One region of the Proteiniborus sp. genome, then DNA from elsewhere that is predicted to be linked to it. Evidence: a T-box and tRNA genes for the amino acid it is inferred to sense, from the RefSeq annotation. Region 1 holds a T-box; the other holds one or more tRNA genes.
What was found. A T-box is a leader RNA that pairs with one kind of tRNA and senses whether it is charged. The one in region 1 lies ahead of leuS (leucine--tRNA ligase), so its partner is inferred to be a tRNA-Leu.

Region 1 (16,644 bases):
AGAGAACTGTACCTCGGAAGTACTATAAAATTACGAAAAAGGGTGTAGCAGTATTTAAAGTATATATTGAAGAATGGAACGATTTTTTAGATGGTACTAAAGGCATATTGAAAGGAGGAATATGAGAATGAAAAATCTAAGTCATGAAAGGTATGTAAAATCTGTAATTAATAACATTAACTGTAGTGGTGCTACAAGAAATAAGATAAAAGAAGATTTACTTAATCATATTCAGATAAAGTCTTTAGAAACAGGAGAAGAAGACCCTTGGAAGCTAATGGGAGATCCTTATGAAGTTGCTAAAGAATTTGGAGAAAATATGGACTCTAAATATGACAATAGATATTATTATTCAGAATACGAATATAAGTCAAAAACAAGGGTTTTTGGCATTCCTTTAATTCATATAAATAGTAGAAGGAACGGTCTAGCAAAGGGTATAATAGCAATTGGAGGATTATCAATTGGTATAATAAGCTTGGGAGGTATATCAATTGGTTTAATTAGTTTTGGGGGTCTTTCAATAGGGCTGTTGATAGCTTTAGGTGGATTATCTGGATCTTTAGGCTTTGCAATGGGAGGAGCTGCTTTTGGATATTATATGGCAATTGGAGGTGCAGCAATAGCTCAACATTTTGCAATGGGAGGGTATGCTCAAGCAAATGTAGCTATTGGAGATACTGTAAAAGGTATAGTATCATTATTTAAAACAAAAGGCACAGGTAATGTTCTTTTAAAAGCTCCTGTGGATATTAAGGAATTTTCAAAGGCGGTACATGACTTTTATCCTAATATAGATAGAATTACTTTTAAAATAATAAACTTCTTTGCTAGTAATATGTAAATAATACTATATCTAAACCGCAAGAGCTGTGTCCTTGCGGTTTACTTAAAAACCTAACTTTTGCTTTTTCTTTCAGGCAAAACATAAGAAATATAATATACTACTGGGATAATTATTGCTCCGCCAACTATATTGCCTAAAGAAACTGGAATTAGATTTAACACCCAAATATTGCTCCATGAAATAGCAAGTCCTGAAAACTTAGCTAAAGGAAGAAAGAACATATTAGCAATACAATGCTCAAACCCTGATAATACAAAAAGCATGATAGGAAACCATATTGATAGTACTCTTGAGCCAATATCAAGTGAAGCAGTAGCTGACCATACTGCAAGCACAACTAATATATTGCAAAGGATTCCTCTAAGAAAAGCTGTTTGAAAACTTATGGATGTTTTGGCAAGCCCTACATTAAGGGTAGAGAGCAGTAAATCTTTGGTTACTAATTGTGAATTGTAAATTATATATGCTAAGGCAATAGAACCTATAAAATTTCCCAAATAAACAAAAATCCAATTTCTTAACATTCCAGCTAATGTTATTTTTTTATCCATTAGGGCTAGTGTCATTAAATTATTTCCAGTAAAAAGCTCACTTCCTGAAAAAACTACTAGCATTAGACCTACAGGGAACACTGAGGCACCTAATAATTTTGCTAAACCAATATCTACATTGCCTAAGGTCTGTATAACTACAATATATGCAAATCCTCCAAAACCAACATAAACACCTGCCATCACTCCTAGGATAAGCATTCTAGTTATTGACAAATTGGCTTTTGTTTCTGCAGAAAAAATTATTGCTTTTGTAATTTCAGATGGTGCCAGATACTTTTTTTCCATGCTAGCTCCTACTTTCTGTTATTTTTGTCTTGTAAGGAATAGCTTTTTTATCTCTAATTTAGTTTGATTTTATATCCCATAATTTACTCAAGAACACTACATAATAAACCACATCAACTTGCTTTCAATATAAATATATATACAAGTATTTTCTCACTAGTTATTACAAATAATACAGAAAAACAAAGAAATATCATATAAAGGTGAATGGACAAAGTAAATGTAACCTTTGTCAGAGTAAATGCGCCCCCCAAAACGACTGTTCAGTTAGCTGTGTCTTGCTCAGAAAGTTAGCTTAAATTATTTTTTCAGCAAGGATGGTTTAACCAATATCTCGTTTGCTGGCACCTTGCTAATTCCCAGCTTTTCAAGGACGTCGTATCCATAGAGAAAGCCGAATGCGTCAAAAGGTGACTTATCATTCAGTTTCTCTCTGGAATATGAATTGATATGTGACATCATAAGTGAGACGTCATTTTGCGTGAGGTCATCGAAGGATCTGCCCTTGGGTAGTATTCTCCTTATGAACTCGTGATTCAACTCTACATTAGGCTTTTGGAATGATGCACAGGGGTCACAGTAATATAACCTTGTTCTGCGATTACCTTGTGCGTCATATTCCAACGCCTTCGGGTTTGAAAATTCTGAACCTTGCCACCGATTCGTCCGATAACCGAGTCCATTTCCACAACCGAAGCGCCTGATTGTTCTACAAAAGCAAGAAACTCGGCATATGTGCGTCCAATTCTGCAACTTTTGTCAACCTTATGCTCCACTGGCTTGGATTTTCGTGGTTTTGTTCGACAAACACGAGGCATATCAATATTTCTGGCTTTTAAAAGGCCGCCTGAGATATAACGGCTCAAAGAGTTTGTAACAGGGCTGTTCCTGGTAATCTTCGCATAATTCATTGCAAAGATTGCATGTGGAGCAGAGCCTTGTGCAGTTAGGTTTATCGATGCAAAGATAGCGTTTTTTGCAATCATAACGTTTCACGCACCTATTGTGGACGCGGTATGGTGCATACTTGTCGCTGGTTATGGCACGGGAACGTATCTCCCTTGAAACAGTTGATGTACTCTTATCAAGTTTAAGGGCAATCTGCTTGATAGATACTCCATCTCTCAGCCATTGTTCGATTTGTAGACGCTCAGCATCTGTTAAATGTTTGTTTTTAGCCATGGCAATTTCCTCCGTTTTCTAATTTGCGCAAGACACATATGGTAGTAGTTACCATATATATATTACTGACAAAAAAACTGAGGTTTTTGCCAGACTAAACGCAACCATTCCCCCATGGGGGAATACCTAATAAATTATCGATTGGATTTGTAGGACTAAATGCACCCTACCGCTTTGTAAGATTTAATGCAACCACCTTGATTCGATAAGGTTGCATTTACTTTGTCAACTGAGGCATATTTAAATAACATACTCAAGCGTTGAGTGAAAATTTAAATTCCAGCGTAAAATTAAGTTCCACTGTGAAGACTAAAATCCACTTTATAAGGGTTTGAGCTCTATATTTCATTAAAAAAATATAGTATAATAGACTTGCAGAAAGTGGTTTGGACAAAAAACCGCATGGCAAATAGACGGCTGGAGATTTTTGTGAAAAACTAAATTCCACCCATCTGGGATAAGTTATAGCGATTTCTTCATTCGCAGATTAGAAAATAATTAAGTGTTGTTATTTCAGCAGTTTTGGAGTCAGAATGATATCATCGGGTGATATCTCCCTTAGTCCGAACCTATTGACTGTATTTTCTCCAAGCAGCAATTTGGCCAGTTTAATGGGGGGAAGGCCATTTAGACTGGCTCTTGCTGTGCTATTTATATGACTAGCCAACTTTGTTACATCTCGCTGTGTTAAAGCATCAAAAGAGGTGCCCTTAGGCAGAACATACCGTATATATTCATGATTTTTCTCAATGCCTGGTTTTTGCCAAGAGGCCATTGGGTCACAATAATAAATGGATGTACGTATGATGTTATCAATGCCGCTTTCTAGTTCATTTGGCTTCGTAAACTCAGAACCTCTGTCAGTTAAGATAAGAGGAAAGGCAATACGGAATCCAAGAGGAGACAAACTTTTTTCAAGGTTATCAAGTACCTTTTTAACAGAAGCTGACGTTTTATCTGGAAGAAGATAAATCAGCATTAGTTTACAATTTCGGAAGAATAAAGTAAGGAGAACTTTGTGGCTACCTTCAAAAACACCTTTATCATTGAGTTTTGGACTAACATTTGATTTACGAGGTTTATATTTGACCTTTCTTGGAAGATCTACATTTTTTACAGAGAGAGCTCCCAAGGCAATATAATTATAGATAGTTTTTTCTGTACATTTAATTTCTGGATGATTTTCAATGATCTGAAAAGGAGTCTGACCCTGTAGTATTAGAGGAGTGACGATAGTGTCCATTTGTTTAAGATCTTCTTCCGAAATATTGATACCATTTCTAGATTCCACCAGTATAGTTTTATACTCGCGGTTTGAAGTAACTGCCTTGTAAAAGTACTTATCAAGTCTACATTGAGCCTTTTTATGGCACCCATTGCAGACATAAGGAGCCTTCAATATAGTCTGGCATACTTCTTTCGCAAACCTGTTACAACGTGAGTTGCATTCAATACGAGAACTACATTGCTTTTTACAAGGGATGGTGCGATTACAGACATTTTTAAGACTACAGTTGCGTCGATGAATACAAAGATTAAAGTTTACAAAATCATTCTTTTTCTTAAGAATACGGTGTTTTTTAACCTCTTTAGAAATTGTAGTAGGATCCTTGCAAATATATTTTGCAATCTCCTTAAAAGGCATGTTGTTATCCAGAGACTTTTCAATGTAAATCCTGTTATCTAGGGTAAGATGCTTATGGTTTCCTGGTATTAATTTACACATAAAAAAACTCCTTTCACTGTGAATTGAGAAATCAATATTATTGTAAAGGAGTACTGGAATTTAAGAAAGAGTAAATTCCACACCTAATTCAATAAAGTGGAATTTAGTTTTTCATTCAAGGCAAGATTTTAATAAGTATGAATTAACTTGTAGGGAAAATATCGGAACTGGTAATTTAGAATATCTGAATAATGACATAAAACTAAATGATGCTATGTTGAGGGCTTTTGCAAATAAAATGGTTAACAGCTTACCAAATGGGATAGACACTCAACTGGGTGTATGGTTTAACAATGGCGTACAACTTTCAGGAGGCCAGTGGCAAAAGATAGCATTATCAAGAGCGTTTCTAAGAGATGCTGACTGTTATATACTTGATGAGATTACACAGTCATTACAAATATCTTTATGAATTACAGAACAAAAAAGTAATGTAGGCTATTTTAAATTAAAATAGTAGTCTAGTCAGGTATAGAATAGAGTATACGTTATGAAAATATGTTGAATTGGATATAGTTGAAAATAGACTCCAAGAAAGTTTTAAACATAGAAATATATTTCCATCTATATCTTATGTTCAAAATTAAATCAGTATATTTATTCATAGCGTTAAAATAATTTGTTTATTTACACCTAAGTATCAGTAGAATTAACAATTTGATTGAATACATATTAGATAAATAGACTGTACTGAAATTAGAATTAAGGGGCTAAGTTATTGCAATATATTTAATTGTGGTATTTCTGAGATATGAATTCAGTAGTATAATACTCAGATAATAAGAATGGAGTGGGGGTATATATGGGTATACAAAGATTTACTGATTTTAAAGAAAAAATAGTAAAAAATGTATCAAAAGTAATAATAGGAAAAGAAAAAGAAATTGAGCTAATTATAGTGTCAATTCTATCAGGGGGACACGTTCTACTAGAAGATATACCTGGTATGGGAAAGACTATGATGATAAAAGCCTTCTCAAAGACACTAAATCTACCATTTAAGAGAATTCAATTTACACCAGATCTATTACCTTCTGATATCACAGGAATTAATTTTTATAATCAAAAAACTGGAGATTTTCAATTTAGAGAAGGACCACTGTTTTCAAACATTGTACTGACTGATGAAATAAATAGAGCCACACCTAGAACTCAATCATCTCTACTAGAAGCCATGGAAGAAAAGCAAATTACAGCCGATGGAGTCACTAGAAAACTAAATAAACCATTTATGGTACTAGCTACTCAAAATCCTGTAGAATCCTTTGGAACATTCCCATTACCAGAAGCACAGCTAGATAGGTTCTTTATGCGTATCAAATTAGGATATCCAACAAAGGAAGAAGAAAAGATTATAATCAAAAAAAATATAGGAAATCCATTAGATAATATTGAGCCAATTGTTGATTCTGATGAGTTAAATTACCTTTTATTGAGTGTATCTGAGGTCTCAATCCATGACGATGTCATGGATTATTTGTTAAATATAATAGATGAAACTAGAAATAAAGATAATATTGTTTTAGGAGTAAGCCCTAGGGGAGCAATAGCTTTATTTAAAGCCTGTCAAGCCTATGCAGCAATCAATGGGCGAGATTACATAATACCAGAAGATATAAAGGCTATGGCACCATATGTACTAAACCATAGGATAATTGCCAGAGGTACAAATGGAATAGAAGATTCATTTGAATTAATCAAGGGAATAGTTGAAACTGTGGAAGTTCCCTTAGAGAATATGTAGGTATAGCCATGATTTGGTATTTAGTCGGATTAATAGTATTTGTTTACCTAATAAACAGGCTGACGTTAAACTATGGTTTTAGAAATTTAACCTATAGCATGGAAGTAAAAAAAGGAACTTCTGAGATAGGGGAGGACATAGAGATAACCTCAATAATTGAGAATAAAAAGCCCTTAACAGTTTCATTCTTAAAGGTATATGAAAAATTCCCAAAGGGCTTTAATAAGATAAGTAATATCTACACATTGTTTGTAATGCCTTATCAAAGAGTAAGAAGAACATATAAAATGCATATAAATAAAAGAGGTAGATATTTTATTAGGGATGTGGAGTTGGAAATAGGAGACTTTGTTGGTTTTAAAACAGTGGAACAAAAAATATCAGTGGAAAAAGAAATAATAGTTTTTCCAATGAAGACAAAGCTAGAGAACAGCGTTGTTCCTCTTGGCTCACTAAGTGGAGACGTATCTGTTAAGAGATGGATAATAGATGATCCCCTCATGACTATTGGAATAAGGGAATACACAGGTAATGAACCTGAAAGATTTATTCACTGGCCTTCTTCAGTTAAATATGGCAATTTGATGGTCAAGAATTTTGATTTTACTACTGATAATAGTGTTGTTGTAGTCTTAAATATGGAAACTATGAAGCCCTGCTGGAAGGCACCAGAGGAGGAATTGATTGAAAAGGTCATATCCTTGGCAAGAGCGGTCATGGAGGAGTTTGAAGATTTAAAAATTCCTTATGGATTTGCGACTAATGCATATAATGTGGATTCGTCTAATGAGAGAGGATACTTCTATCACTCGGGCTTAGGGCAGAATCACTTAGACAGTATGCTTAGAGTGTTAGGAAAGATAGACTACAGAATACCATTGTTCTTTGAGACTACAATAAATGATATCAGTAAAAGACAGGGTAATTACACTACAGCAGTGCTCATTACACCTAGAATACTAGACACCTATATAGAGCCTATAAATTTGTTAAGCAGAAGTGTAAGCAGAACAGTAGTTGTATCTGTAGAGGAAGAGCATTTGGAAAAGTTAAATAATAATATTATTAAGTATAGGAGTAAGTAAAATGATAGAGATAATTTTCATTTTTATTGGCTAGGTACGAAAATAAAAATACCTTTTGAGATGATAAAAAGAGAACAAGAAACTCCAGAAAACACAAAGAAAATAGTAGAAGAATTTGATATAGAAAATATAGAAAATATAGAAGCTTTGGAAGAGATAGTAGAAGAACAGGTTTGGGACTTCACAATACTTAAGAGAATATTGGGATTAATAGTTATCATAGTTGTTATTTATATTGTTTATAGATTAATTATTAAAGTAGGAAATGGAAGATATGAAGGAATAGAATATGTAGAGGAAAGAGAAAATATCAAAGGGACCAAAGACAAGAAAAAGAGATTTAAAAGGGATAAATATCCAAAGGAATTAAGTGAACAAATAAGATATTATTATAGAAGATTTTTGGGTAAATTAATAAAAAGGGATATAGAGATTCTGAAAACAGATTCTTCCTCAGAGATTAATGAAAAAGCAAAAGAAGTTTTTGATGATGATATTCATAAAATAAGAGAAATCTATATTAATAGTCGATATGGAAATACGGAGACAGATAAAAAATTAGTAGAAGAGATGGAAAGCTTATATAAAAAGCTATAGAGAGGAAAGCTATAGAGTTAGAGATAGAGATAGAGAGTTAGAGATAGGTGAATGGACAAAGGTTGCATTTACTTTGTCCATTCACCCAATATAAAAAACATTTGCTTTATATAATAAAATTTGGTACAATACCATATAATTAATATAATTGCTTTGAAGAGAAGTAGTAGGCTATAAGTTGTTTTTAGAGAGCCGTTGCTTGGTGAAAAACGGCAGCAACCATATTCGAACTCGTCTCTGAGCTATTAGAGTGAAGTTTATTAGCTCTAATCGGATAAATCCGTTAAAGTTATTAAGTGGACAGTAAGTTAGTTTTTGCTGTCAATTAGAGTGGTACCGCGAACCTTTCGTCTCTATATGAGTTGAAAGGTTTTTTTATTTTTGTAGAGTTTTTAATAGAATACACACTCACGGTTTCGGCCATGAATAATTCTAAAGCTCATTCCAGCAAAAAATCCTACAGCTTGCAAACTCGCTTCGCTTAAATAGTGCAAGCTGCTTAACAGATTTTTTACTTACATTCGCTAAGAATTATAGTCATGTCCTGCAAATGTTCGTTTAGTATTCTATTAAAAACTCAAAAATATTATTATGTGTGTTGAGGAGTGAGAGATATGAAAGAGTATAATCCAAAGTTAGTTGAGAAAAAGTGGCATGATATTTGGGATGAGAAAGGAACATTTTATGCTTCTGAGGACAAATCAAAGCCAAAATTCTATGCACTAATAGAATTCCCTTATCCATCAGGACAAGGGCTTCACGTAGGTCATCCTAGACCATATACAGCCCTAGATGTAGTAGCAAGAAAAAGAAGGATGCAAGGATATAATGTTTTATATCCAATGGGTTGGGATGCTTTTGGGTTGCCTACTGAAAATTATGCAATACAAAATAAAATTCATCCTACCATTGTAACAAAGAAAAATGTTGCTAGGTTTAAGGAGCAGCTAAAATCCTTAGGTCTATCCTTTGATTGGTCCAGAGAAATAAATACAACTGATCCTGAATATTTCAAATGGACACAATGGATATTCCTTAAATTATTTGAAAAAGGACTAGCATATAAGAAAGAAGCTTCCATAAACTGGTGCACAAAATGTAAGGTTGGTCTTGCTAATGAAGAAGTAGTCAATGGTGGATGTGAGCGCTGCGGTGGAGAAGTAGTTAGGAAAACTAAAAATCAATGGATGCTTAAAATAACCGAATATGCAGAAAGACTAATTAAAGACTTAGATTTAGTTGACTATATAGATAGAGTTAAAATACAGCAGAGAAATTGGATAGGCCGCTCAGAAGGTATGGAGGTAGATTTTAATATTACTGGAGGTAGGAAAATTACAGTTTACACTACAAGACCAGATACCTTGTTTGGTGCAACATATATGGTTGTATCACCAGAACACCCACTGATAGACGAACTAAAAGATAAAATTGAAAACTTTAAAGAAATCGAAGAATATAGGGAATATGCTCAAAAGAAATCAGATTTTGAAAGAACTGAACTAGTTAAAGAAAAGACAGGAGTACAAGTTAAAGGAATAAATGCAATAAATCCAGCAAGTAATAAGGAAATGCCTATTTGGATATCAGACTATGTACTTATGTCCTATGGTACTGGAGCTATAATGGCTGTACCAGGACATGATACTAGAGACTGGGAATTTGCTAATAAATTTGGGCTTCCTATACTTGAAGTAGTAGCAGGAGGTAATGTAGAAAAGGAAGCATTTACTGATATTGAGAATGGTATAATAGTTAACTCTGATTTCATTAATGGACTTCCAGTAAAGGAAGCAAAAGAAAAAATAAGTGATTGGCTAGAAGAAAAAGGAATAGGACATAGGCAAACAAACTATAAGTTAAGAGATTGGGTATTCTCAAGACAAAGATATTGGGGAGAGCCTATACCTTTAGTTTATTGTGAAAAATGTGGTTGGGTTCCAGTACCAGAGGATCAACTTCCAGTATTATTGCCAGAAGTAGAAAGCTATGAGCCTACAGATAATGGTGAGTCTCCATTAGCCAATATTAGAGACTGGGTAGAAACTACTTGTCCTAAATGCGGAGGATATGCTGAAAGAGAAACAGATACTATGCCTCAATGGGCAGGTTCATCCTGGTATTTCTTAAGATATACTGACCCTCATAATGATAAAGAACTTGCAAGTAAGGAAAACTTAGACTATTGGATACCAATAGATTGGTATAATGGTGGAATGGAGCATACAACGCTACATCTATTGTACTCAAGATTTTGGCATAAATTCTTATATGACTGTGGTATAGTGCCTTGTCCAGAACCATATCAAAAAAGAACCTCACATGGTATGATACTTGGAGGTAACAATGAAAAGATGTCAAAATCAAGAGGAAATGTTATAAATCCAGATGATGTAGTAAATGAATTTGGCGCAGATACTTTAAGATTATATGAAATGTTTATAGGTGATTTTGAAAAGAGTGTTCCTTGGTCTCAAAATGGGGTTAAAGGCTGTAGAAGATTCTTAGATAGGGTATGGAGACTTCAAGAATTATTAGTTGATGGAGACGAATATTCAAAAGAGCTTGAAACAAGTATTCATAAAACAATTAAAAAAGTAAGTGAAGATTTTGAAACATTGAAATATAATACAGCCATTGCTGCACTTATGAGCCTACTGAATGAATTTAATGGTGCAGGAAGAGTCAATGAAGCAGAGTTTAAAATATTCCTTACACTTCTAAACCCAGTTGCTCCACACATAACAGAAGAGCTATGGGATATAAATGGATTTGGCGGAATGTTAAACGAACAAGCTTGGCCTACTTGGGATGAAGCTAAAACAGTAGAAGATGTAATAGAAATAGCAGTTCAAATCAATGGTAAAGTAAAGGGTACTATATCAATTCCAGCAGATGCAACTCAAGAAGTGGCAAAAGCCAAATTTGCTGGAGATGAAAAACTATATAGTCTAATAGAAGGTAAAAATATAATAAAAGAAATATATGTACCAGGTAGAATATTTAATATAGTTGTGAAGTAGCTAAAATACTAAAACAATATTAAAAGCCCAGCTTGATTCAAGCTGGGCTTTTAATGTTATAGATAACGATAAAAAGGGGGATTTTTAGTTTATATCGATTTTTTTACTGCTATTTGCTTTGACTTCTTTTTTTGGTAGAGAGATTGATAAAATCCCATTTTCAAAATTAGCTTTGATATCTTCAGCTTTTACATTTTCTACATAGAAGCTTCTTGATTGAGAACCATATCTACGTTCCCTTCTAATGTAGTTTTCTTTAGTCTCTTCAACTTGTTCATTTCTTTCTACGGATATAGTAAGCATATCGTCTTTAAGCTCTACTGTTATTTCATCTTTATTTGCTCCTGGTAGTTCAGCTTCTAAGATATATTTATTCTCTTGCTCTTTTATGTCAACCTTCATTTGACCATAATTTTGTGCTGCTGGGAAGAAATCTGTATTAAAGAAGCTGTCTATAAAGTTATTGAAGCTATCAAAACTAAAGAAGTCACTTGGCCTATTTACCATGCCTCTATTCTTTCTGTTATATGGAACTAAATTAAACATATAAAAGACCTCCTTTAGATTATTTGACTTTGACTTTCTTTGACCTTGTATTTATATTATATGATATTTTATATGATATTCAAGTTTGATTTAGAGGCAAATATAATATAAATAAGGCAATAAATAGGAATATTTACTTATAACTCAATAATACTTGGAATTACTTGGTTTTTTGTAAATTTTCTTAATAAGAGAAACAGCGGGTATATGTTATTTTTTAAAAATAGTATATTGCCCATAAAAATAGCTCCTCCTTATGATAAACAGTTTTCTGTCTACCACAAGGGGAGCATATCAACATTTGGGTGCATTTTAGTAACAGAGTGGTTAAGCTATGAATCTACCTTGTCTTGTTTTGCCTTTCGCAATGACGTTTTTCTGTAAACTCAGCCATCAAACTATACACTACGGGGATGATAACCAAAGTTAATATAGTAGATACCATAAGTCCACTCATCAGTGAAACTGCCATTGGTGTAAACATAGGACTACCTGAAAGTACTAAGGGAACTAGACCAATTACAGTTGTTGTAGTAGTTAATATAATAGGTCTAAATCTTTTATCTACTGCATCTATACAAGCTTCATTTGCGCCATGACCACTATTTCTAGCATCGTTTATATATTCAATTAAGAGTATGGCGTTATTTACTACTACTCCAAATAGGCTTACTATTCCTAAAAAGGCCATAAAGGACAATGGCTGTCTAAACACAGATAGACCAACTATTGAACCTATTAGAGATAGAGGGAGAGTGATAAGTATAACAATAGGTTTTGTAAATGATTTAAATTGAAACATTAGTATTATGTAAATTGCTAGCACAGCAAATACAGCTGAAAAACCTACATTACTGAACTTATCTATTATCTGTTCTCTTTCACCATCAAAAGTAATAATTACGTCTTCGGTATTTATATTTTCTAGCTTATCTTTTTCAATGATGTTTTGTATATCTACTGAACTATATCCATCTCTTACATCACTATATACAGTAACAGCAACATCTTTATTGTATGAGGTTATAGTATCTGTTTGTGCTCCCAGTTTAATTTCAGCTATTTGTTTTAGAAGAACCTTATTTCCTGCTATAGATGATTTAATAGCAAGGTTTTCTAATTGACTTTTAGCATCAATATCACTTTTTACTATTACTGAATACTCATTGCCAGCTTTTCTAAAGGTAGTTGCCTTAGCTCCCATCAGTGCTATGTTGACCTGCCTTTGGACATCTATTTTTGTAATTCCGTGATGCATAGCAATATCAGGATTTATATCTACAACATATTCATAGCTTTTTCTAGGAGCATCATCTCTTATATTTATAGTACCAGGTATATTTCTGATTTCAGTCTGAAGGTCTTCTGCTGCTTTTATGACTCTATCGAGGCTTTCCCCAGATACCCTTATCCTAACAGGTGCTCCTATTGGCTCTGCATATTCTAATAGCTTAACTGTGGCAGTACCTCCCACAATACTATGCTCTAAGGTTTCTTGTAGATAATTCGCAAACTTCTCATTAGTTTTAAAACGACCTCCTTTTTTCAAATCTAGCTTTAATAGTATTTGAGCTTGATCTGTAGATGGGATAGTTGGAGTCACTGTTAGATAAAACTTAGGTAAACCTCCACCAATTGAAGTAGTATAGTCAATTATTTCTTTTTGTTGAATTAATATTTCTTCTATATTTTCAGTTAATTTTTCTGTTTCTCCTATATTACCAACTGTTTCAGATTGAATATCTATATAGATAACATTTTTATCAATATAGGGAAAAAATTGAAGACCTATTTGATAAGTTAAAAATGCTGTTAAAAATAAGACAACAAAAGATATTGAAATGATAGTTTTTTTCTTTTTTAATCCCCATAATAGCATCTTATTAAAAAGAGGATATAGGCTTTCAAGGAAAAAGGCTTTTTTCTTTGAAGGCTTAAAGAAAATATAAGCTAGTGTAGGTGTTATTATCATAGCTACTAAAAATGAAGCACTAAGAGATATTATTACTACCATAGGAAGACTGTATACAAACTCACCAACCATACCAGGAAGTAAGAGTAAGGGAATAAAAGCAGCTACAGTAGTTAATGTGGAAGTAAATATGGGTATCATAGATTTACGGGTACCTTCAACAACTGCATATAATTTATCATGGCCTTCATCAATTAAATATTGAATAGCATCACTGACTACTATTGCATTATCTACCAGCATACCAAGAGCGATTATTAAGGCAGCAGTAGAAATTTGATGAACCTTAATTTTCATTAGATTCATAGCTATAAATGCTAAGATAATTGAAAAAGGTATGGCTGTTGACACTACTAAAGCATTTCTGAGTCCCATTCCTATAAAAACTACAATAAGGACAAATATTACTCCTTGTATTAAACTGCTCATAAAGCTAGAAACTGCTTTACTTACATCCTCAGGCTGAAATAAAACTTCGTCAAATATAATATCTTCTGGAACACTTTCCTTTAATTCATTTAATGTCTTTCTAACCTCTTTACCTATTAATACTATGTTTTTATCATCATCAAAATATCCTGTTAATAGTACTGCATTTTTACCATTTTTTTTATACTTTAGAGTACCTTCTTCTAGCTCAAGTGAAACTTTCCCAATATCCTTTATACGAACTTCAGCCCCCGTTTCTCTCGAAATGCCAATTATAGTGTTTTCAATGTCACTAATCGAGTTAAAGGAGCCAGGGATTTTAACATTTATTTTCGAGCTTTCAGTTTTTATACTACCTGAAGGTATCTCCATGTTTTGTATGTTTAATAGCTGTACAACTTCGTCTAAAGAGATATCTAATTGATTTATTTTAGCTACGTCAATTGTAAAAACAATTTCCTTTTCTAGTTTTCCATTTACCTCAAATCTAGAAACTCCATTTATTTTAGTTAATTCATTTTTTATGTTTTCTGCATAGGCTGCCAGTTGTTCATAGCTGTAGTTTTCACCAGAGAAACTAATAATGATTCCAGATGTATCTGCTAACTGAGTGTTTACTTTAATATCTGTGACTTCTTCAGGAAGTTCAGATTTAGCTTCATTCATTTTATTTATTAATTCAGTCCAAGATTTATTTACATCAGCATCATTAACTAAATAGACAACTAAAATCGAAAGGCTATTTTTAGAATATGAAACAACCTTATCAAAACCTTCAATTTGTTCTATCTTATCTTCTAACTTTGTGGTAACTAGTTTTTGGACATCTTCTGGTGAGGCGCCAGGATATATGGCTGTCACTAATGCAACAGAAGGGGCTACATCTGGATTATCTTGTTTTGGAACTATGTAATAGCTATATATACCAACAACAGTAAGTATTAAGGCTAAAAATAATGTAATCCTTCTGTTTTTTACTGAAAAATGAGTAACACCTTTCATTATCTCACCCCTCTTTAGTCTTCTACAATGACTTTATATCCTTCTTTTACGTTTTTCATGCCCTTAACTATAAGCTTTTCTCCAGGCTTTAGTTCTTCTGTAAGCACCTTGTCTTCATAGATGCTTTTTATCTTAATATCCTTTCTAACTACATGTTCATCTTCAACTATGTAAACATAGTCATTTGCATCACTCATTACATTTACTATTGGAATCCATATACCTTTTTCTTCACCTATTTGAAAATCTACATTAACAATAGAGCCTAATAAAAAATCTTTATTAGACATTTTGTCTTCTATTGTTAATTCAACTTTATAAGTCAATGTTTCCATATCAACTGCTCTATTTATGTTAGAAACATGAGCCTGCATATTTATATCATCTATTGTTATATATGCTTTAGTGCCAATATCTATTTTTTTCACATCTTGTTGCGATAAACCAACGCTAATAATTTGTTCATCTGTACGAAGAACTATTGCAGGATAGCCCTGGGGTATTAGCTCACCTTCTTTATATAATATATCGACTATATATCCGTCCGCATCTGATATCAAAGAAGCATCATCTAGCAAGCTAAGCTGTGCCTCATATGCAGTTTTAGCTTGTTCATATTGAGAGAATGCTGCTTTCTTATCTTCCTCAGAGACACCGCTTTTTACTTGGTTTAAACCTTCATTTGCAAGCTTTAAAGAGCTTTCTGAATTATCTAGCTGTAATTTTACTTCATCAAGTTTTTGTTTCGAAACGCTTCCTGCCTCATAAAGTTCTAGTATTTTATTATAAGAGTCTAATGCGAAGTTATATCCGTCTTGAGCCTGTTTTACTGTCAATTCTGCTTGTTTTTTTTGTTCAGGAGTTGCACCCTTTAGTGACTTATCATACACTGCTTTAGCAGCATCCATTTGATATTTTGCTACATCTACGGCTTTATTTAAATCAGCAGTATCTAGTTCAATAAGTAAATCACCTTTTTTTACATATTGACCTGCTTCAACATGGACGCTTTTAATTTTTGCACTACTTTTAAAGCTATATTTTTTTAAATCCTTTGACTGTAGAGTACCTATGTAATTTAGTAGTATTGGAAAGGTTTTTGTTTCTAATTTTTCAACAACTACTGGCCTAATATTTTCTTCTAGGTTATTATTTTTATTTTCACTAGAACAACCTATTGAAAAAACAAGAGAAAGTATTATTATAAAGCATAAAACTTTTTTCACTTTATCCCCTCCATATAAGCTTTAATCAGATTTATCTTAGTTTATATAATAATAGTATTATCATATTGATATTATGTCAAATGGTATTTAAAAAGATTTATTGCTAACATACACGCATATAAGATAGTTATAATTACTGTATGATTTTTGGCAAAGTGAGCATACTATTAATAAAAGAAATCATTAATTATTTTAATACACTATAGTTACCCAAAAGTTATCTAAACTTATGTAAAAATTTTATTATATTTAGTATTTATACTGGCAAATATTACATTTATATTACAAATTGGAAAAATAGTTGTATTTTTCAACTTTATTTTATATACTAAATTATGTTAATAAATATTTCAGAAGGAGGTCGTGTCATGAGCATCAGAATAAATATTTTACTAATAAAAAAGAATATGACAATTTTATGCACGA
Region 2 (16,644 bases), on a different contig from region 1:
AAGGATAATAAAATTCAAGGTGTAATCATAAATGATTCTGAAACACTTGATTGCCAAGCAGTATTACTTGGAATAGGTCATAGTGCTAGGGATACTTTTCAGGTGCTGCATCAAAGAGGTGTAACGATAAGTCAAAAACCTTTTTCCATAGGGGTAAGGATTGAACACCCTCAAGCATTTATAGATAAAGCCCAATATGGTAATTTTGCTGGACACCCTAGCTTAGGAGCAGCTGATTATAAGCTAGTTTATCATTCTGAGAATGGAAGATCTGCTTACACATTTTGTATGTGTCCAGGTGGTTATGTAATAGCTGCAGCATCAGAAGAAGAAAAAGTTGCCGTAAACGGTATGAGTAAACACAATAGAGATGGAGAAAATGCAAACTCAGCTTTATTAGTAGGCGTTACTCCTGATGACTTTGGTAGTTCACATCCTCTCGCTGGTATTGAATTTCAACGAAAATGGGAGAAGCTTGCCTATGAAATAGCCGGAAGGAACTATCATGCACCTGCTCAACTTATAGGCGATTTTCTTTCTGACAAACCTAGTACACAGCTAGGAAATGTTAGTCCTACTTATAAGCCAAATGTAACTTCTACAGAACTAAAAAATTGTTTGCCAGATTATGTAGTTGAAACTATAAGGGAAGCAATTCTTCACTTTGATACAATAATTAAGGGATTTGCAATGCCAGATGGTATACTAACAGGTGTCGAAACAAGAAGTTCTTCACCAATTAGAATTAATAGGGATGAAAACTATTTATCAAATATATATGGTTTATATCCAATGGGAGAAGGAGCAGGGTATGCAGGTGGAATAATGTCTTCAGCAGTAGATGGCCTTAAGACTGCAGAAAAAATCATGTCAAAGTATGCTCCTTTTTAAGACAAAAAACAGACTGTGAGTAAAAGAAAAACACTCACAGTTATTTTTTTGCAAGTGTCTATTTTTCTGGTGCGCCATGAGGGATTCGAACCCCCGGCCAACTGATTCGAAGTCAGCTACTCTATCCAGCTGAGCTAATGGCGCATATGATAATATAATAAATTCATCAAACAAAATGATTATAGCAAAAAAAAGCAACATCGTCAAACTTATAATCCCATAAAATGTTTCCTTTATACCAAATAATCTAATCTATTTATTTTGCTTGTTTACTGTTTTTCTATAAACTAAAATAGAAATAGCAGTAATAGTGAATTTAGCAATACATGATAAAATAAATTCAGGAGACCTAGGATTGGTTATGGTTGCTCCAATAAATGTTACAGCTAGCAAATTAGGTAACATAGCTAAAATGGAAGCAGACAAATAATGCCTGTATGATATGCCAATAGAACCCATAAACATACTAACAATATCCATCGGTAAAATACCAATTATTCTTATTATGAAGACGAAAAACCATTCACTATTCTGTCTTAAAGAGTTGACTTGTTTTAGTTTAGGATATTTCTCAACAAGTTGATTCGTTAATTTGCTATTAGAAAAATGCCCTACTACATAAGGAATAGATAGAGAAATAACAATTCCAACAATATTTACAATAATAGCTAAATGTGAAGGTAATATCATACCAGTACTGATGTAGAGCACTATTAAAGGAAATATAATAGAAAGTGATTTAAGACCATACATCACAAGTAAATAAATAATTGCAGCAAAATAATTTTGTGGTGCAAGATTAAATATTTGCTCTGAACTAATATTTTTCCCATGCATCAGATACAATATTACTCCACCTGCAATAAAAATAAAAGGTAATATTCTAAAAGCTTTCTGAGTATTTGAATTAAGCTGTTTCAAATTCATCACCTCAATTATGTTAAATTTAATTAATTATTAATATTTTATGATAATATCAGAAAAAAACACCCTACTGGTAATATATTCAATAGAGTGTTTTAATAATCCATGTTCCAATAATCTATCTTTGCCATAATTTATCTGCAACAGGCGCCCAGTTTCTTGCGGCATCTTTGCATTTACTGCTTAAGTCATGTACATCCTCTGGATTCTGCATATCAGTAGATTTAGCTCCAGATTTCTCAACCATCTCAGTTAATCTACCAGGATTGTCTAGTAATGGGCAAGGACGTAAGTGATTACAGTTAAATGGCTGATTATCATGATATTGCATGAATAGTGGTGATTTAAATGCCTCTAATAGTGTCTTATCTCGAATATTTGAATCTGAGTAATGGATAAAAGCACATGGTTCAATATCGCCATTAGCATTGATGTGCAAATAATTTCGTCCACCAGCAATGCAACCATTTACATATTCACCATCATTCCAGAAGTCCATAGTAAATAAAGGTTTTGTATTTCGGAATTTTCTTATCTGATGATACATAAACTCTCTCTGCTGAGCTGTTGCCATTAGTTCTGGTACAGCATCCTTACCAACTGGCATGTAAGTAAAGAACCATGCAAACTTCGCGCCTTTTTCTATCATGCTATCAAAGTATTCTTCGCTACCAATAATGTCTGTGTTTTTGCTTGTATAGCAACAGGAGATACCAAAAGGCAATTTTTTTGTTCTAAGTATATCCATTGCTTTTAATACTGCTTTGTAAGTACCTTCTCCTCGGCGAAAATCTGTTTCCTCTTCAAAGCCTTCAACACTAATGGCTGGAACAAAGTTTTTCACACGAAGCATTTCATCTGCAAAAGCTTCATCAATCAATGTTCCATTAGTGAAAGAAAGAAACGCGCAATCATTGTGTTTTTCACATAAACGGATGATGTCTGCTTTACGTACTAATGGCTCACCTCCAGAATAAATATACATATAGACACCCATTTCCTTGCCTTGTTTAATGATATTATCTAGAGTATCTAAATCCATGTTTAAACGATTACCATACTCAGCTGCCCAGCATCCAGTACAATGTAGATTACAAGCTGAAGTTGGATCCATCAAAATAGCCCAAGGAACATTGCATTTATTTTCTTTTCTTGTTCTTTCTTGCCTTTGTCCACCAACAATAGTAGCATTTATGATGAAGTTTTCAAAAATAGTTTTTCTTACTCCATCGTCCACATCTGTCCATAGGCTTTTGATAAGTTTGTACCAGTTTCCTTCTGGGTTGTCTATTACATTTCGAAAAGCTTTAAGCTGTCCTTTTACTGTACCTTCTTTGTCAAATTTTTCTACCCAGTCCAGTATTTTAGGGATATTTTCATCAGGATCGCTGTCTAGATAGTTAATCACCTTTTTTAGTCCAAATGACTGCAAATTCTCCATAATCGTCTTTTCACTCATGTTAATTTTCTCCCCCTTTTCAAAACTTAAATAAAACTTATGCTATTAAACACTATTATAAAATCTTTTCTTGAGGATTTCATTGGTCAAAAATCTAAAATGTCCTAATTTTACACAAATTTAAATATTGTTACTTTTTTGCACATTTAATATTTTTGTTCCTTTACAATAATAATTTAAAAGTTTATAGTTAGAATATAGTAGATTAAAAAAGAGAATGGAGTGACTTCTAAATGCATCAGCAAATACTACGAGTTATGATAGAATCTGCAGTTGATAAAGGATTATACGGAGTTAAAACAGATTTAAAGCGTACAGTTCGTAATCTAACAGATTTAGGAGATTACTTCGCAAAAGGACGTTTTCAAAAAGACTTTTTTAGAATTGCTCAAAAAATGCTAGCAAATGAAAATAGCCCATACTACGAGCTTATTTCTGGAATTACTTGTAATGTGGATCATAATATAATAAAAAATTTTGGAATTAATATTGGGTTAAACAGTTGGACAGATGGCGCAAGACAAATTAGGGAATATGAAAAAGACAATGGATATAATATACCATGGACCATTGTATTTGATTTTCAAAATAAAGTTGAAGACCCATTAACTTTACTTGAAATAGCAGAAATTATTCAACAAGGAAAAAAAATTGGAATATATAGTTACATGTTTTTCATAAACTGCGATGCCGATTATATAGATGAATTGTTAGAAGTCTTCAGAAAAAATCCTGAATGTGCTTTTATAGTTTATACTTATTCAAATTCATTAACAGAAGAGCATGCTCATAAGTTAAGAGAGTATGGAAATACTATTGTTTCTATTTGCATTGACAACTTCAATATATCATCAGAATTTAGTCAGGCAATCAAGATTTTGCTAGAAAACAAATGCCTCTTTGGTGTTCATTTAAAATATGATGATAATAATGCTGGTATTATCTTAAATGAAAATTGGATAAAACAGATAATGGAGTTACATTGTACATTTGCTTTTCTAATAAAATCAGCAGATTGCAGCCTAGAAACCGAGAAGGCAATATCATCATATATCAAAAATGCAAAGACAAATCAGAAGTATCCCATTTTTCTAATAGACTTTTATGAGGATATAGCTCATGTTGACCGTAATATTTCCACCGAATCTTGCTTCTTTAAAATACTTTATGATGGAACAGTCTTATCAACAAAAGAAAACATAACTACTGGTTTTAAAACACGAGATGCACAACTTACAGAAATTTTATCTCAGATTATGCCAAAGGTGAACTATCTGTAACAGATAGTTCACCTTTACTATGGCTCATTCATATCTTTCACAATTTGAACTGCAACTCCTGTAACAGCTGACTTCATTAACTCTACATATTCTTTTGGAAGTATTTCTGCACCTTCCAATAGCCACCTAGTAATTGATGTTCTAATAGCATCTGTAAAAAATGTGACATAGAAACCTCTATATTCGGCATTTTCAAATATATTCTTAAAGTGTATCTCAATAATTGGCGATAAAATCTCACCGAAATAATCATAAAAGGAATTTTGTCCTCTTACCTGTAAAGCGTTGCAATAGAAAACCTTATTTTCATAAAAAAAGTCACAAATATTCTCAAGTAACCCCCATCCAAATATATCAGAGCCCCTTTGAAAATTAGATACAAATTCCGTATAGTATATCCAGTTTACCAGATCATATTTATCCTTAAAATGGTAATAGAAACTTTTTCTGCTCAAATTACAACGTTCCACAATATCTCCAATATTGATTTTTGATAAAGGACGCTCTAACATTAGCTCCTTCATAGAGTTTGCTAAGGCATGTTTTGTAATTGATGAATCAGACACGTTTTCTACCACCTTTCGAGGCGATTACTCTTACTTGCATCTTACTATTCAAGTTACTTCTACTCATTTAATTAGACTTCTTTAGTAGTTTTTGAATACAATTCATTATCTAAATATTTTTATATTAATAGTGCTTTATTTGAAATATTATATTCTTTACATAGTATGTTATATTTTATGTAATACTTTGTCAATTTGAATCATAAAAATTAACATTATATTTATGATTTAGACATCATAGTTGACTTTTCGACATTTAAAGTATGTCTATTATTTATTCAACATTACTAAAATTATATAGAAAAAAGCTAGCATTTATGCTAGCTTTTTTATTGGAGCGGAAGACGAGATTCGAACTCGCGACCCTCGCCTTGGCAAGGCGATGCTCTACCACTGAGCCACTTCCGCATGGTGCGGGAGAGAGGACTTGAACCCCCACGTCAATGACACTAGATCCTAAGTCTAGCGCGTCTGCCAGTTCCGCCACTCCCGCATTTGTTTAATGGTGACCCATCCGCGACTCGAACGCGGGACACCCTGATTAAAAGTCAGGTGCTCTGCCGACTGAGCTAATGGGTCTTATGGGGTGAATAGTGGGATTCGAACCCACGGCCTCCAGAGCCACAATCTGGCGCTCTAACCAGCTGAGCTATATCCACCATAATTTTAATGGCGTACCCACAGGGATTCGAACCCCGGACACACGGCTTAGAAGGCCGTTGCTCTATCCTACTGAGCTATGGGTACAAAAAGTAATCATTGTCATAGAACAGATATTAAAGTTGTGAAGCTGTGGAGCGGGTGAAGGGAATCGAACCCTCACAACCGGCTTGGGAAGCCGGTGCTCTACCACTAAGCAACACCCGCATTGCGAACACAAATAAATTTTCAACTGACAATAATAAATTATATCACCACAGAACACGTTCGTCAATACTTTTTCTATACTTTCTTATAGGAATATATTTCCCTTTAATAAAAACTAACGCCCTGTCACTAAAAATTTATTATCTCTCCTCTGACATTATTATCATCTATATATAATAATCCTATACTCTTAGAAGTACCTGCTCTAGGTAAAGATGGGCTTCCAGGATTCAAGAAAAGAATTCCTTCATACTCTATTAAAGTTGATGTATGGCTATGCCCAAATAATGCTACATCCGCATTTATTTCTTTAGCCTTATAATATATATCATTTAGCCCATATTTTACTCTATATAAGTCTCCATGTGTTAAGAATATCTTCTTGCCTTTTAATTCAATAATTTCATCGTCTGGAGTTTCAAAATCATAGGCGTCGCAATTACCTTTTACATTAATGATTGTAGTATCAATAGCTTTTCTGATAGCTTTTACATCCTTTGAATAATCCCCTAGATGTATAATTAAATCAATATCATCAATTTTAACCAATGCATCTATGCAGTGTTCTACATATCCATGTGTATCACTTATTACTGCTATTTTCATTTTCCTCGTCCTCAATAATATTTTTAAGCTCTTTTTTCAAGTTTCTTAATGCCCTAGCTCTATGACTAATAGAATTTTTTATTTCTTCTCCTAGCTCCGCAAAAGTCTTCTCATATCCATCAACTAAAAATAAAGGATCATAACCAAAGCCATTGTCACCTTTTGATTCAAAGCCTATTTTCCCACTACATTCTCCTGATACTAGCTTAATGCTTTTATCCTCTAAGACTATTGAAATTACAGTTTTAAACTTTGCAGTTCTTTTCTCTAAAGAAACACCTTCGAGCTCTTTTAACAGCTTTTTGTTATTATCGCTATAGGTTGCATTTTCTCCACTATATCTAGATGAATAAACACCTGGCTCTCCATTAAGTTTATCAACAAAAAGTCCAGTATCATCTGCAATGACTATAGCCTTTGTTCTTCTTGCTATTTCTACTGCTTTTTTTGTTGCATTTTCCTCTAAAGTATTTCCATCCTCTATTACCTCTATATCTCCAAATCCTGCCTCAGTTTTCGATAATATGATAAAAGGCATGTCTTTCATAATATCTTTTATTTCCATTATTTTATGATTGTTGTCAGTTGATACAATGAGAGTCTTTTTACTCATTTTCTGTTTCTCCTTTTTCTGGTCTTTGTGACCCAATTAAGTTACTTATTTCACCTAGAGATATTTTCTGAAGTTTTATAAGTTCTTCATTCCCTTTCTTTGCCAATGCTATTAGTTCATTCAAATTTTCAAGTGAAAACGGCGATTTTTCTCCTGTACCTTGTAGCTCAACAAACTCTCCATTACCAGTCATAACAACGTTCATATCTACCTTTGCACTTGAATCCTCTGTATAGCATAAATCTAACATGGCCTTCTCATTGACAACTCCAACACTTACAGCTGATAAAAAACCTCTTAATGGAATGTAAGACAAAACTCCTTCTTTATATAATTTATTTAAAGCATCTGCTAGTGCTACAAAAGCACCTGTTATAGAAGCTGTTCTAGTACCTCCGTCAGCTTGAATTACATCACAGTCAATCCAAATTGTCCTTTCTCCAATATTCTCTAGTGCAACAACAGACCTAAGTGCTCTACCTATTAGTCTTTGAATCTCTTGACTTCTGCCTTCCACCTTACCTCTGCTAGATTCCCTAACTTTCCTAGTTACAGTTGAGCCAGGAAGCATAGAATATTCAGCAGTTATCCAGCCTGTACCAGTACCTTTTATAAATGGTGGAACTCTATCATCTATCATTGCTGTGCAAATAACCTTAGTTTCTCCCATTTCAATGAGAACTGAGCCTTGCGGATGTTTTAAATAGTTTCTAGTAATTCTAGCTTTTCTTAATTCATCATAGTTTCTTCCATCTATTCTACTCATATGTACTCACCTTTCAATTGTTTTTACAAATAATATTGTCTCCCACTATTCATTATAATAACAAAGATTTTGTTTTTTTTCTATAAGTTTATAAATTAAAAAACTACCACCTAGGTGGTAGTCTTTTAATATTCATTTGCAAATGTTGGCACAGTCTCTTGTGCCTCTAGTTCTAAACCTGCTTCTTCTATTGTCTTACCATCAAATAATATCTCTACATATTCTATTTCTGGAAACTCTTTTAGAGTTAAGCCTATATTTTTAGTCATTTTATTAAATACTGTCTGATCTGATAATATATCGAAGTCATATGAAAGTATATCTACATAAGCTACTCCATTATATACTTCTACACCTTGGAACTCTACTCCATCTGGAATGTCTGTATACAGACCTGATAATTCAGGTGCTCCCTCAAACAAGACTTCAAGAGATGTCAAAACATTTGCACTAGTAGCAGATGTAGGTACGGTTACAGGAACATAGTATTCATATTCTCCATTACTTGTTCCTTTATAATAAACTGTTACTTTTGAAACCCCATCACTTATGTCTTCTACCACATTTATATCAGCCCTAGCCAAAGGCTTTTGTACTTTTGTTCCGTATTTTAATTCTGATACAATTTTCCCATCGACCATAAACTGCACTTCATTAATATTTGAAAACTCAGTTAAAGTATAGACAACTCCTTTTACCATGTTTTCTTCATCTTTTTTTGACTGAGTGTTCATGATTTGACTATTAAAGTCAACCTTGCATAAACCTGTATCTTGATCAATTGACATTCCTATTATTTCTGTTCCTGCAGGAATTAATGGTTTTAATCCGATACTACTAATATCTTCCCTTATAGTCGGACTATCCATAATATTTGTAAGTGCAGCTTTTGCTATGCCTTCCTCCCAAGGAATTCTTCTTTTTACAGGTACTAGGTATCCATTTTCGTTCTGATAATAAAGAACTGTATTTCTTAAATTTGAGTCATCCATAATGTTTGCATCTTCATCGCTTCTGATTATTTCTATTTCTGGTTCTTCTTTAGTTATTAAATCTTTCATTGTGTCTATTGCTTTACACCCAAATAGACCAAGTGCTAAAACTAGAACTATGGTAAGTATCAACAACTTTTTGATATACATCCATTACCCTCCCTTTGCTAAAACTACTTAATAAAGTATATTAGCCCTAAGGAGATACTATGAATATTTTGTTTATTTCTACTTCCTTTTAATTGTAGAAAAATATCCACCTCTAATAAGCTTCGTTGAACTTACTGTGATAAATGCTTCTTTATCAAGACCAGTTAATAAATTATGAAGCTTATCTAAATCTTTTCTTTTCAATGTAATGTTTAACATGTTTTTAGGTCCTTCTTTCCCTTGCCCTACTAATACTGTAACTCCAAAGCCGTTATTTCTTAATTCCTGAATGATACTATCATCACTCTCATTTAATATTACTTGAGCAGTTAAATTACCTAATGCAATCTTTTCTTCAATATAGCATCCTATATAATTTCCACTAGCAAATCCTAATGCGTAGGCTAATAAATTACCTGGATTACTCAACCCATTTACGACCTTACCTAAGGCTACAATATAGATAGTAACTTCGAAAAAACCTATTATTGCAGCATACTTTTTTCTTCCTTGTACTACCATAAGCATTCTAATAGTAGACATAGAAACGTCTAAAATTCTAGCTCCAAAAATAAATAGATATCCTAAAACAGCCTCCATATACTTCCTCCTAACTTTGTACTCTTTTATATATAATACCCTATTTATAATAATTATCAATATCTAATAAAAAAGTCACCCTATATATTAGAGAAGAATCTCAAACCTAAGACCCTCCTCTACTGTTAGGGTGATAATAGTAAAACTGCTGCTACACTATCGTTATCCATATGAGATTCTTCGCTATCGCTCAGAATGACACCTTCTCTATCATAATAAACGTGGTAAAGGATTTTTCCTGAATTCTTAATTTTTAAACCTTAATCCTTAATTAATTCTCCATTCTCAATTCTCAATTATTATCATTTTTCCAAGCTATTAAAATAATTCACTATTCCATTCGCAATTGCTTGTGCTGCTTTTTCATGATAAGCATCTGTAATGATTAATTTTTCTTCTTCTGGATTAGTTACGAACCCAAGCTCTGCAAGTGCTGCTACCATTTTTGTTTCTCTTACTACAACTAAATCTGACCTTTTTATTATTCCCTTATCATTCCTATTAAGTCCTGATAACAATGCATCATGTATAGCCTTTGCAAATGGATGATTGTCTCCTCCCTTTACTTGACTGTCAAATGCAGGACAGTATAGAGTTTGTATTCCTGCTACATCCTTCTTATTATGTGAGTTAAAGTGAACACTAATAAATGCATCTGCTTCGTTTCTATTTGCAATGCCTGCTCTTTCATAAAGTTCTATAAACTCATCCTTATCTCTAGTTAATATTGTTCTAAATCCAAGCTCTCTAAGCTTTTTATCAAGTTTAAGTGCAACTTTCAAATTTAAATCTTTCTCTTTAATCTTAGAGTTAGGTGCAATAGTTCCTGGGTCTTTTCCTCCATGTCCTGCATCAATTACAATAAGCTTAGATCCATTATTTTCTTCTAATTTATTAAAGGATATCTTGATTGTGTCATCTACTAAGTCTGAAAGTACTTCATATTCTATATTCTTATTAAATTTAAATGAAATTATTTTATAGTTTTCATCTTCATCTACAGTAATATTTGAAATATTATCGTCATCTACTGTCATTATACCTTTTTCTAATTCTACATCATCTTTATCTATTTTTATTTCCATTCGCCTACTACTTTCATTATAGTTAATAGAATACTTCGTTTCTTCCTCTGCAAATACTTTGATTAAACCGCCATTTTCATATTCGTTTGAATAAGAAATATTACTAAAATCTCCCTCGTCTACAAAGATATTTATTGTGTTTTTCTTTGTCTCCATCATAATGTTAGGAATTTCTTTATCTCCACAAATATCGAGGACTACTCTTACTATGTTATCATGGTTATTATATGTGCCATCAGGATTAAACTGTGATGAACGTACTCTTTTAATGAATTTAGTATTTACATCTAATTCTAAACTATTTGTCCACAATTTTGAATCTAAAATATCAATAACTACTCTATTGGGATTAGAGAGTGTAAACATGTTATATTTAAATTCATCTGAGTTTTTTATAACTATAGCTTCTCTTCCTCTTACTTCTTTTAGACTAATATCTTGTACATTGTTTAGAAAAGAAATAGTAGCTTGCTTATGGTCATCTGAAGAATTTATGCTATATCCGATTTGTCTATCTAAATCTATTACTACCCTAACTGTTAACGGATTATTAGAAAACTGAGCCATTCTTACACTTTTTACTGGAAACTTGTCTACTTTTATGTTAACAGTTCCATTAGAACCTACAATAGACTTATCGCTAATATTCAATTTACTGTCATGGACATCTATAATCAATCTATCTGGCTCTATAAGAAAGTCTTCGCTATACTCTATTTTTCCAGTAGTATTTAGAACAATCTTTGGTTTATCTCCTAAAGAATTTTCTACGGAAATGTCTGTTATTTCATTTACAGGATTAGTTATAATACCTGTTTGTGTTTCTTGATCCCAATCGACTCTACATCCTAAAACCTCTGACACAAACCTTAACGGAACCATAATTCTTGAATCGTTTACTGATATTGCTGGTACTCCGTACGGTATTTCCTTTTTCTCACCGTTTACTGTCACTATAGGACTGTTTAGCTTCAAAATGACTTCCTGATTTGACGTTTTTAATATAGCTTCTTTGCTTTGCTGATTCCAATCAACTTGAGCACCAAGATGGTTTCCGATAGATCTTATTGGTACTAGTATTCTCTCGTTAATAACAATTGGAGGTATGTCAGTTTCAATAGGTTTTCCGTCAAAAACTACATTGGCAGTCATAACACTAAATTTCTTCCCATTAATACTGACTTTTATGGAATTTTGCGAGCCAGCTAATGTACTAGCACCTATTCCCATCAACATAACAAACACTAAAAAAGCTGCAATTAATTTCTTCATATCTTACCCCCTAAATCCTCATAAATATTTTGTCATTATGTATACTTTCACAAATCTAATTCCGCATATATCTACAATTTTCACAGCTGTGTATAGTATATATATATCATTACACGAAATATTATGTCAATCGATTTGGGATTTTGTAATAATCTTTTAATATAGAGAAAAAATACTTTACCTAACAATAGTAAGAAGCTTAAATAAAATACTAAACGAACATTTGCAGGATATGACTATAATTCTTAGCGAACGCAAATTAAAAATCCGTTAAGTAACTTGCATGTTTAAGCGAAGCGAGTTTGCAAGTTATAGGATTTTTAATTGGAGTGAGCTATAGAATTATTCATATCCGATTATGACCTAACCCGATTCATGAAGTGAATCGATGGTAGGTCAAATGCAAAGGGCATCAAATTTATGTGAGCGTAGCGAACAAATAAATTTGTATAGCCCTACTGCTAACCGTGAGTGTGTATTTTATTTAAGCTTCTTTATACTCATATCACTTTATATAATTCATCGCTATCAGGTGAATCAATTTCTTTTAATTCTCCATCAATTTCAGCTAAAATACCTCTTTCTGTTATTTCACCTATTACTGTTGATTTTACACCATTTTGTAAAAGTTCATTTTGAATTTTGTGGACTTTTTCAGCAGGTGAAACTACTACTAAACTACCACTAGATATTAGTCTATAGGGATTTATACCTAATGCTTCACAAATTTTTCTGGTAGATTCTTTTAATGGTATGGCTTCAATATTTATCTTAACTCCTTTTTTTGTTGCAATAGCAGTTTCCCAAACAGCTCCAAGTACTCCTCCTTCAGTAATATCATGCATATATGGAACTCCTATGAGTCCACATATTTTTCCTTCTAGCACAACACTTATATCTTTACCTAATAACTTTCCTTCGTCTATAAGCTCTTGAGAAATTAAATCCTGTAACTTTTTCTCAAGTTCATTAGCTATAATGGCTGTTCCTTCAATTCCAGCAGTTTTAGTAATTAATATTTTATCTCCTATCTTAGCATTTTCAGGTCTTAACATGTTTTTCTTTAGTTGAATTCCTAAAACAGTTGTTGAAACTACTATTCTATTTACTGCATCTGTAATTTCAGTGTGTCCTCCAATTATTTCTACATTTAACTCCGAAGCTGTTTTATTTGCATCTTCCATAATTTTTTTAATATCCTCTTCTGAGCTGCTAGGAGGAACTAATATAGTCATAAGTAGTCCTACAGGCTCTGCTCCATTAGATGCTACATCGTTGCATGAAATGTGTACAGCCAATTCTCCTAAATCTTGTGTTGCTCCTGTAATAGGATCAGTAGATACTACACATACATTATCTCCAAAATCTAATACAGCGCAATCTTTCCCAATTCCTGCTCTGGTGAGTACTTCATTCCTTTGAAAACTAATATTAGAAAAAATAATTTTCTCTAGTACCTCATTAGGTAATTTCCCTATTTTCATCAATTATTGCCCCCTTTATAAAACTCTAAACATTCCTCTACTGTCATTATTTTGTGATCTGAAATTATTCTTAATATAGTTATATCTTCAGGCATTATATCGTGAAATATCATAACTTCTGCATCATATCTTTTTCCCTTGTCACGCCTAATTACTAGATTATCATTAAAGCTTAGCGATGTAATCCAATATTCTTTTATAGCTTTCTTTCCTTCTCTGTCTAAATACTTTTGAGCCATTTCAAATGATTTAGTATTCTGTAATATAAATGGTTCATATATCATATTTACTAGATTTTCATTTGCAACCCAGCATTTGTCTTTGTCTATTTTTAATGCCAATATAACTGTATGGGAATGCCAAGAATGGCTACTCTTGTAGTTTAAACTTGCAAATATAGCTTTTTCTCTTTTTACCCAGTCTGGTATATTACTTGGTTTAAGCAAACTGATATATTTGTGAAAATCCAAATACATAGTGCAATAAGTGGTTTTATCATCATATTTAATTCCCTTTTTTAATATGTTGTTAAGATCAGTAACACACGCTACATGATAGACAACCTTTGTATCATTGTAATCAGGAAAAAATACTATGTTATCACCTTCTTTTAAAATATTCTCTCATTATTATAGAATAGCACATTTTTACATAAAACTAAATCTATAAAAAATAATACCTATGATAATTGGGCAAAATAAAATATATTAAGGCTCTTAACATATAGGTAATTTTAAAAAAGGAGGCATTTAAAAATGAGTATAAACTGCTCTGAGAAATGTATTTATGAGAACGAAGGCATATGTACACTAAATCGAATAATAATTTCATCAGGAAACATATCTTCTGGCTGCCCTTATTTTAAAGATAAAAATGAATCACAAAAAAATATACATAATAGTATAAAATAAAAAAGTTACTATAATATTATTCTACTTATATCCTTAAACTATTCAGTGTTTTAAAAATTCATAAGAAATTACAGAAGGATGAATCTTTTCACAGAATAAAAAACAGCGATGAAATCATCGCTGTTTTTTTATTCTTTTAGTGTTCTAAGATATATGCCCACTTGTATTCAGTATCGCAACCAACTGCAAATCTTTCAATACCTTTAACATAATCTCTTTGCACATATATTCTTGCTGGATGGAACAATGGGTATATTGGAAGATCTCTTGCTAATAGCTTTTCAGCTTCTAGCATAGCATCGATTCTCTCGTCTCCTTCACCTTCCATAGCTTTCTTAATGTATGCATCATAATCTGGATTTGAATAATATGCATCATTATTTCCGCCATTTGTTACAAATAAATCCATAAATGTCATAGCATCGTTGTAGTCTCCACTCCAACCAGCTATACTTATTGAATAGTCTTTCTTGTTATATCTTTCAAGACGCATAGCAAATGACATTTGTTCTATTTGAAGCTCTACTCCTAGAGTATCTTTCCACATTTGTTGGAAAGCTTGGCTTGTTCTGCTCCACCATGTTCCTTCACCTGCTACAATTGAAGCGTGTTTTTGGAACTCTTCTTTAGTTATTCCAAGTTCCTCTAATCCTTTTTCAAAATGCTCTTTAGCTTTTGCTGCATCATAAGGGAATAGTATGTCTCCACGGTTATCAGCAAAGTCTTTTCCATCTTTTCCTGCTAATAATGGTGGTGTCAATCCACCTGCTACTAAAGAACCATCTGCTAATACATTGTCAACATATGATTTTCTATCTGCTGCATAAGCAAATGCTTGCCTTATATTTAGGTTGCTGAAGTATTTATCTTCCATGTTAAATTGTAGATACCAAGTTGTAGCATCTGCTGCTGAACCAAACTCTGGTGAATCTTGATATTTACTTAAGAATTCTGATGGTACTCCTGTTACGTCAAGTCCACCAGTTTCATAAAGGTTGATTCTAGTGTTATTGTCAGTAATCATATCGCCTTCGATTCTTTCAAGCTTAACTGAATCTGCATCCCAGTAATTTGGGTTTTTAGCTAGGTTCAATTTTTGTTCTTTATCCCAAAGCTCAATCACAAATGGTCCACTGTAAACCATTTTATCTGGTGCTGAAGCAAATTCTTCACCAAAGGCTTCTACAGCTGCTTTTTGTGCAGGTATATAAGTGATAAATGATGTTAAGCTTAGGAAGAATGGAGTTGGTCTCACTAATTCAACTTGTAGTGTCTTTTCATCTACTGCCTTGATACCTACTTCATTTTTATCTGTTATCTCGCCCAAATTAAATTTTTCTGCATTCTTAATGTGATAAAATTGGTACGCATATTCTGCTGCTACTTCTGGGTCAATTGCCCTAAACCATGCATATTCGAAGTCATATGCAGTTATTGGTGTACCATCTGACCATTTAGCATCCTTTAATTTAAATGTATATGTTAATTCATCTTCACTAATTGTCCAGTCTTCTGCTAATCCTGAACCTTTTGGAGTACTTCCATCTGGTTGAGTTCTTACTAAGCCATCATATACAGCATTTATAATCCAAAATGATACTTGGTCTGTTGTTGTTTGTGGATCTAGATCTGGTGGTTCTGAACCCCAGTTTACTTTTAACACTTGCTCTGCTGCTAGCTTTTCACCAGGCTCTGGACCAGGAGCATTAGTTTCACTTGGTCCATTTTTAGTGCATCCAACAAGACTTAGTGATAAAACCATCACTAAAACTATTGTCAAAGCTAAAAACTTTTTCATTATGCTTTCCCCCTTAAATTTGCATTTTATTTATAACAAAATATTTTTTACCTTATTATGTTAAATAATCACCTCCTAGCAATTTAGAATTCATATATTTATTAAATATTCAATATATTTAAAAAATTTCCTTCTTGTAATGTTAATATTACAAAAATGTAATATTTGCTTCCGTTAATTACGATAAAGCAATTAATTTAATGTAATATTAACTTTTCATTATAACTTATGAGTTTCTGAATAACTATTTTATTAATTCCAAGAAAGTTTCAATATATTTACTTTAGTTGTAATTACTTATTATTTAAATTATATTTAATATAATAGCTGAAGATGAATAAAAAAAAATAGCGATGAAATTCATCGCTATTTTTTATACA

Region 2: it encodes a tRNA-Leu, which carries the amino acid that the T-box ahead of leuS (leucine--tRNA ligase) is inferred to sense. The anticodon was not compared.

What each region holds. Positions count from the first base shown of each region.
Region 1 covers NZ_JAWRHZ010000025.1:21,916-38,559, forward strand. Annotated here, with positions in the region: gene ABV008_RS04535 (PadR family transcriptional regulator) at 1-125, shown strand, start outside; gene ABV008_RS04540 (hypothetical protein) at 128-844, shown strand; gene ABV008_RS04545 (formate/nitrite transporter family protein) at 898-1,686, opposite strand; gene ABV008_RS04550 (hypothetical protein) at 2,229-2,672, opposite strand; partial or broken gene ABV008_RS04555 (helix-turn-helix domain-containing protein) at 2,749-2,868, opposite strand; gene ABV008_RS04560 (helix-turn-helix domain-containing protein) at 3,377-4,594, opposite strand; gene ABV008_RS04565 (ATP-binding cassette domain-containing protein) at 4,686-5,006, shown strand; gene ABV008_RS04570 (AAA family ATPase) at 5,397-6,338, shown strand; gene ABV008_RS04575 (DUF58 domain-containing protein) at 6,347-7,423, shown strand; gene ABV008_RS04580 (hypothetical protein) at 7,484-8,020, shown strand; T-box leader at 8,165-8,378, shown strand; gene leuS (leucine--tRNA ligase) at 8,635-11,043, shown strand; gene ABV008_RS04590 (Hsp20/alpha crystallin family protein) at 11,128-11,589, opposite strand; gene ABV008_RS04595 (efflux RND transporter permease subunit) at 11,930-14,992, opposite strand; gene ABV008_RS04600 (efflux RND transporter periplasmic adaptor subunit) at 15,007-16,218, opposite strand.
Region 2 covers NZ_JAWRHZ010000041.1:112,438-129,081, reverse strand. Annotated here, with positions in the region: gene ABV008_RS08590 (NAD(P)/FAD-dependent oxidoreductase) at 1-891, shown strand, start outside; tRNA gene ABV008_RS08585 (tRNA-Arg) at 959-1,035, opposite strand; gene ABV008_RS08580 (TVP38/TMEM64 family protein) at 1,144-1,812, opposite strand; gene ABV008_RS08575 (radical SAM/SPASM domain-containing protein) at 1,934-3,274, opposite strand; gene ABV008_RS08570 (radical SAM protein) at 3,508-4,554, shown strand; gene ABV008_RS08565 (TetR/AcrR family transcriptional regulator C-terminal domain-containing protein) at 4,572-5,120, opposite strand; tRNA gene ABV008_RS08560 (tRNA-Gly) at 5,454-5,528, opposite strand; tRNA gene ABV008_RS08555 (tRNA-Leu) at 5,530-5,613, opposite strand; tRNA gene ABV008_RS08550 (tRNA-Lys) at 5,624-5,699, opposite strand; tRNA gene ABV008_RS08545 (tRNA-His) at 5,703-5,779, opposite strand; tRNA gene ABV008_RS08540 (tRNA-Arg) at 5,791-5,867, opposite strand; tRNA gene ABV008_RS08535 (tRNA-Gly) at 5,914-5,987, opposite strand; gene ABV008_RS08530 (metallophosphoesterase) at 6,117-6,593, opposite strand; gene ABV008_RS08525 (XTP/dITP diphosphatase) at 6,571-7,206, opposite strand; gene rph (ribonuclease PH) at 7,199-7,972, opposite strand; gene ABV008_RS08515 (GerMN domain-containing protein) at 8,098-9,114, opposite strand; gene ABV008_RS08510 (DUF2179 domain-containing protein) at 9,193-9,714, opposite strand; gene ABV008_RS08505 (N-acetylmuramoyl-L-alanine amidase) at 10,017-12,071, opposite strand; gene ABV008_RS08500 (AIR synthase family protein) at 12,572-13,555, opposite strand; gene ABV008_RS08495 (hypothetical protein) at 13,555-14,031, opposite strand; gene ABV008_RS08490 (hydroxymyristoyl-ACP dehydratase) at 14,311-14,466, shown strand; gene ABV008_RS08485 (peptide ABC transporter substrate-binding protein) at 14,603-16,264, opposite strand.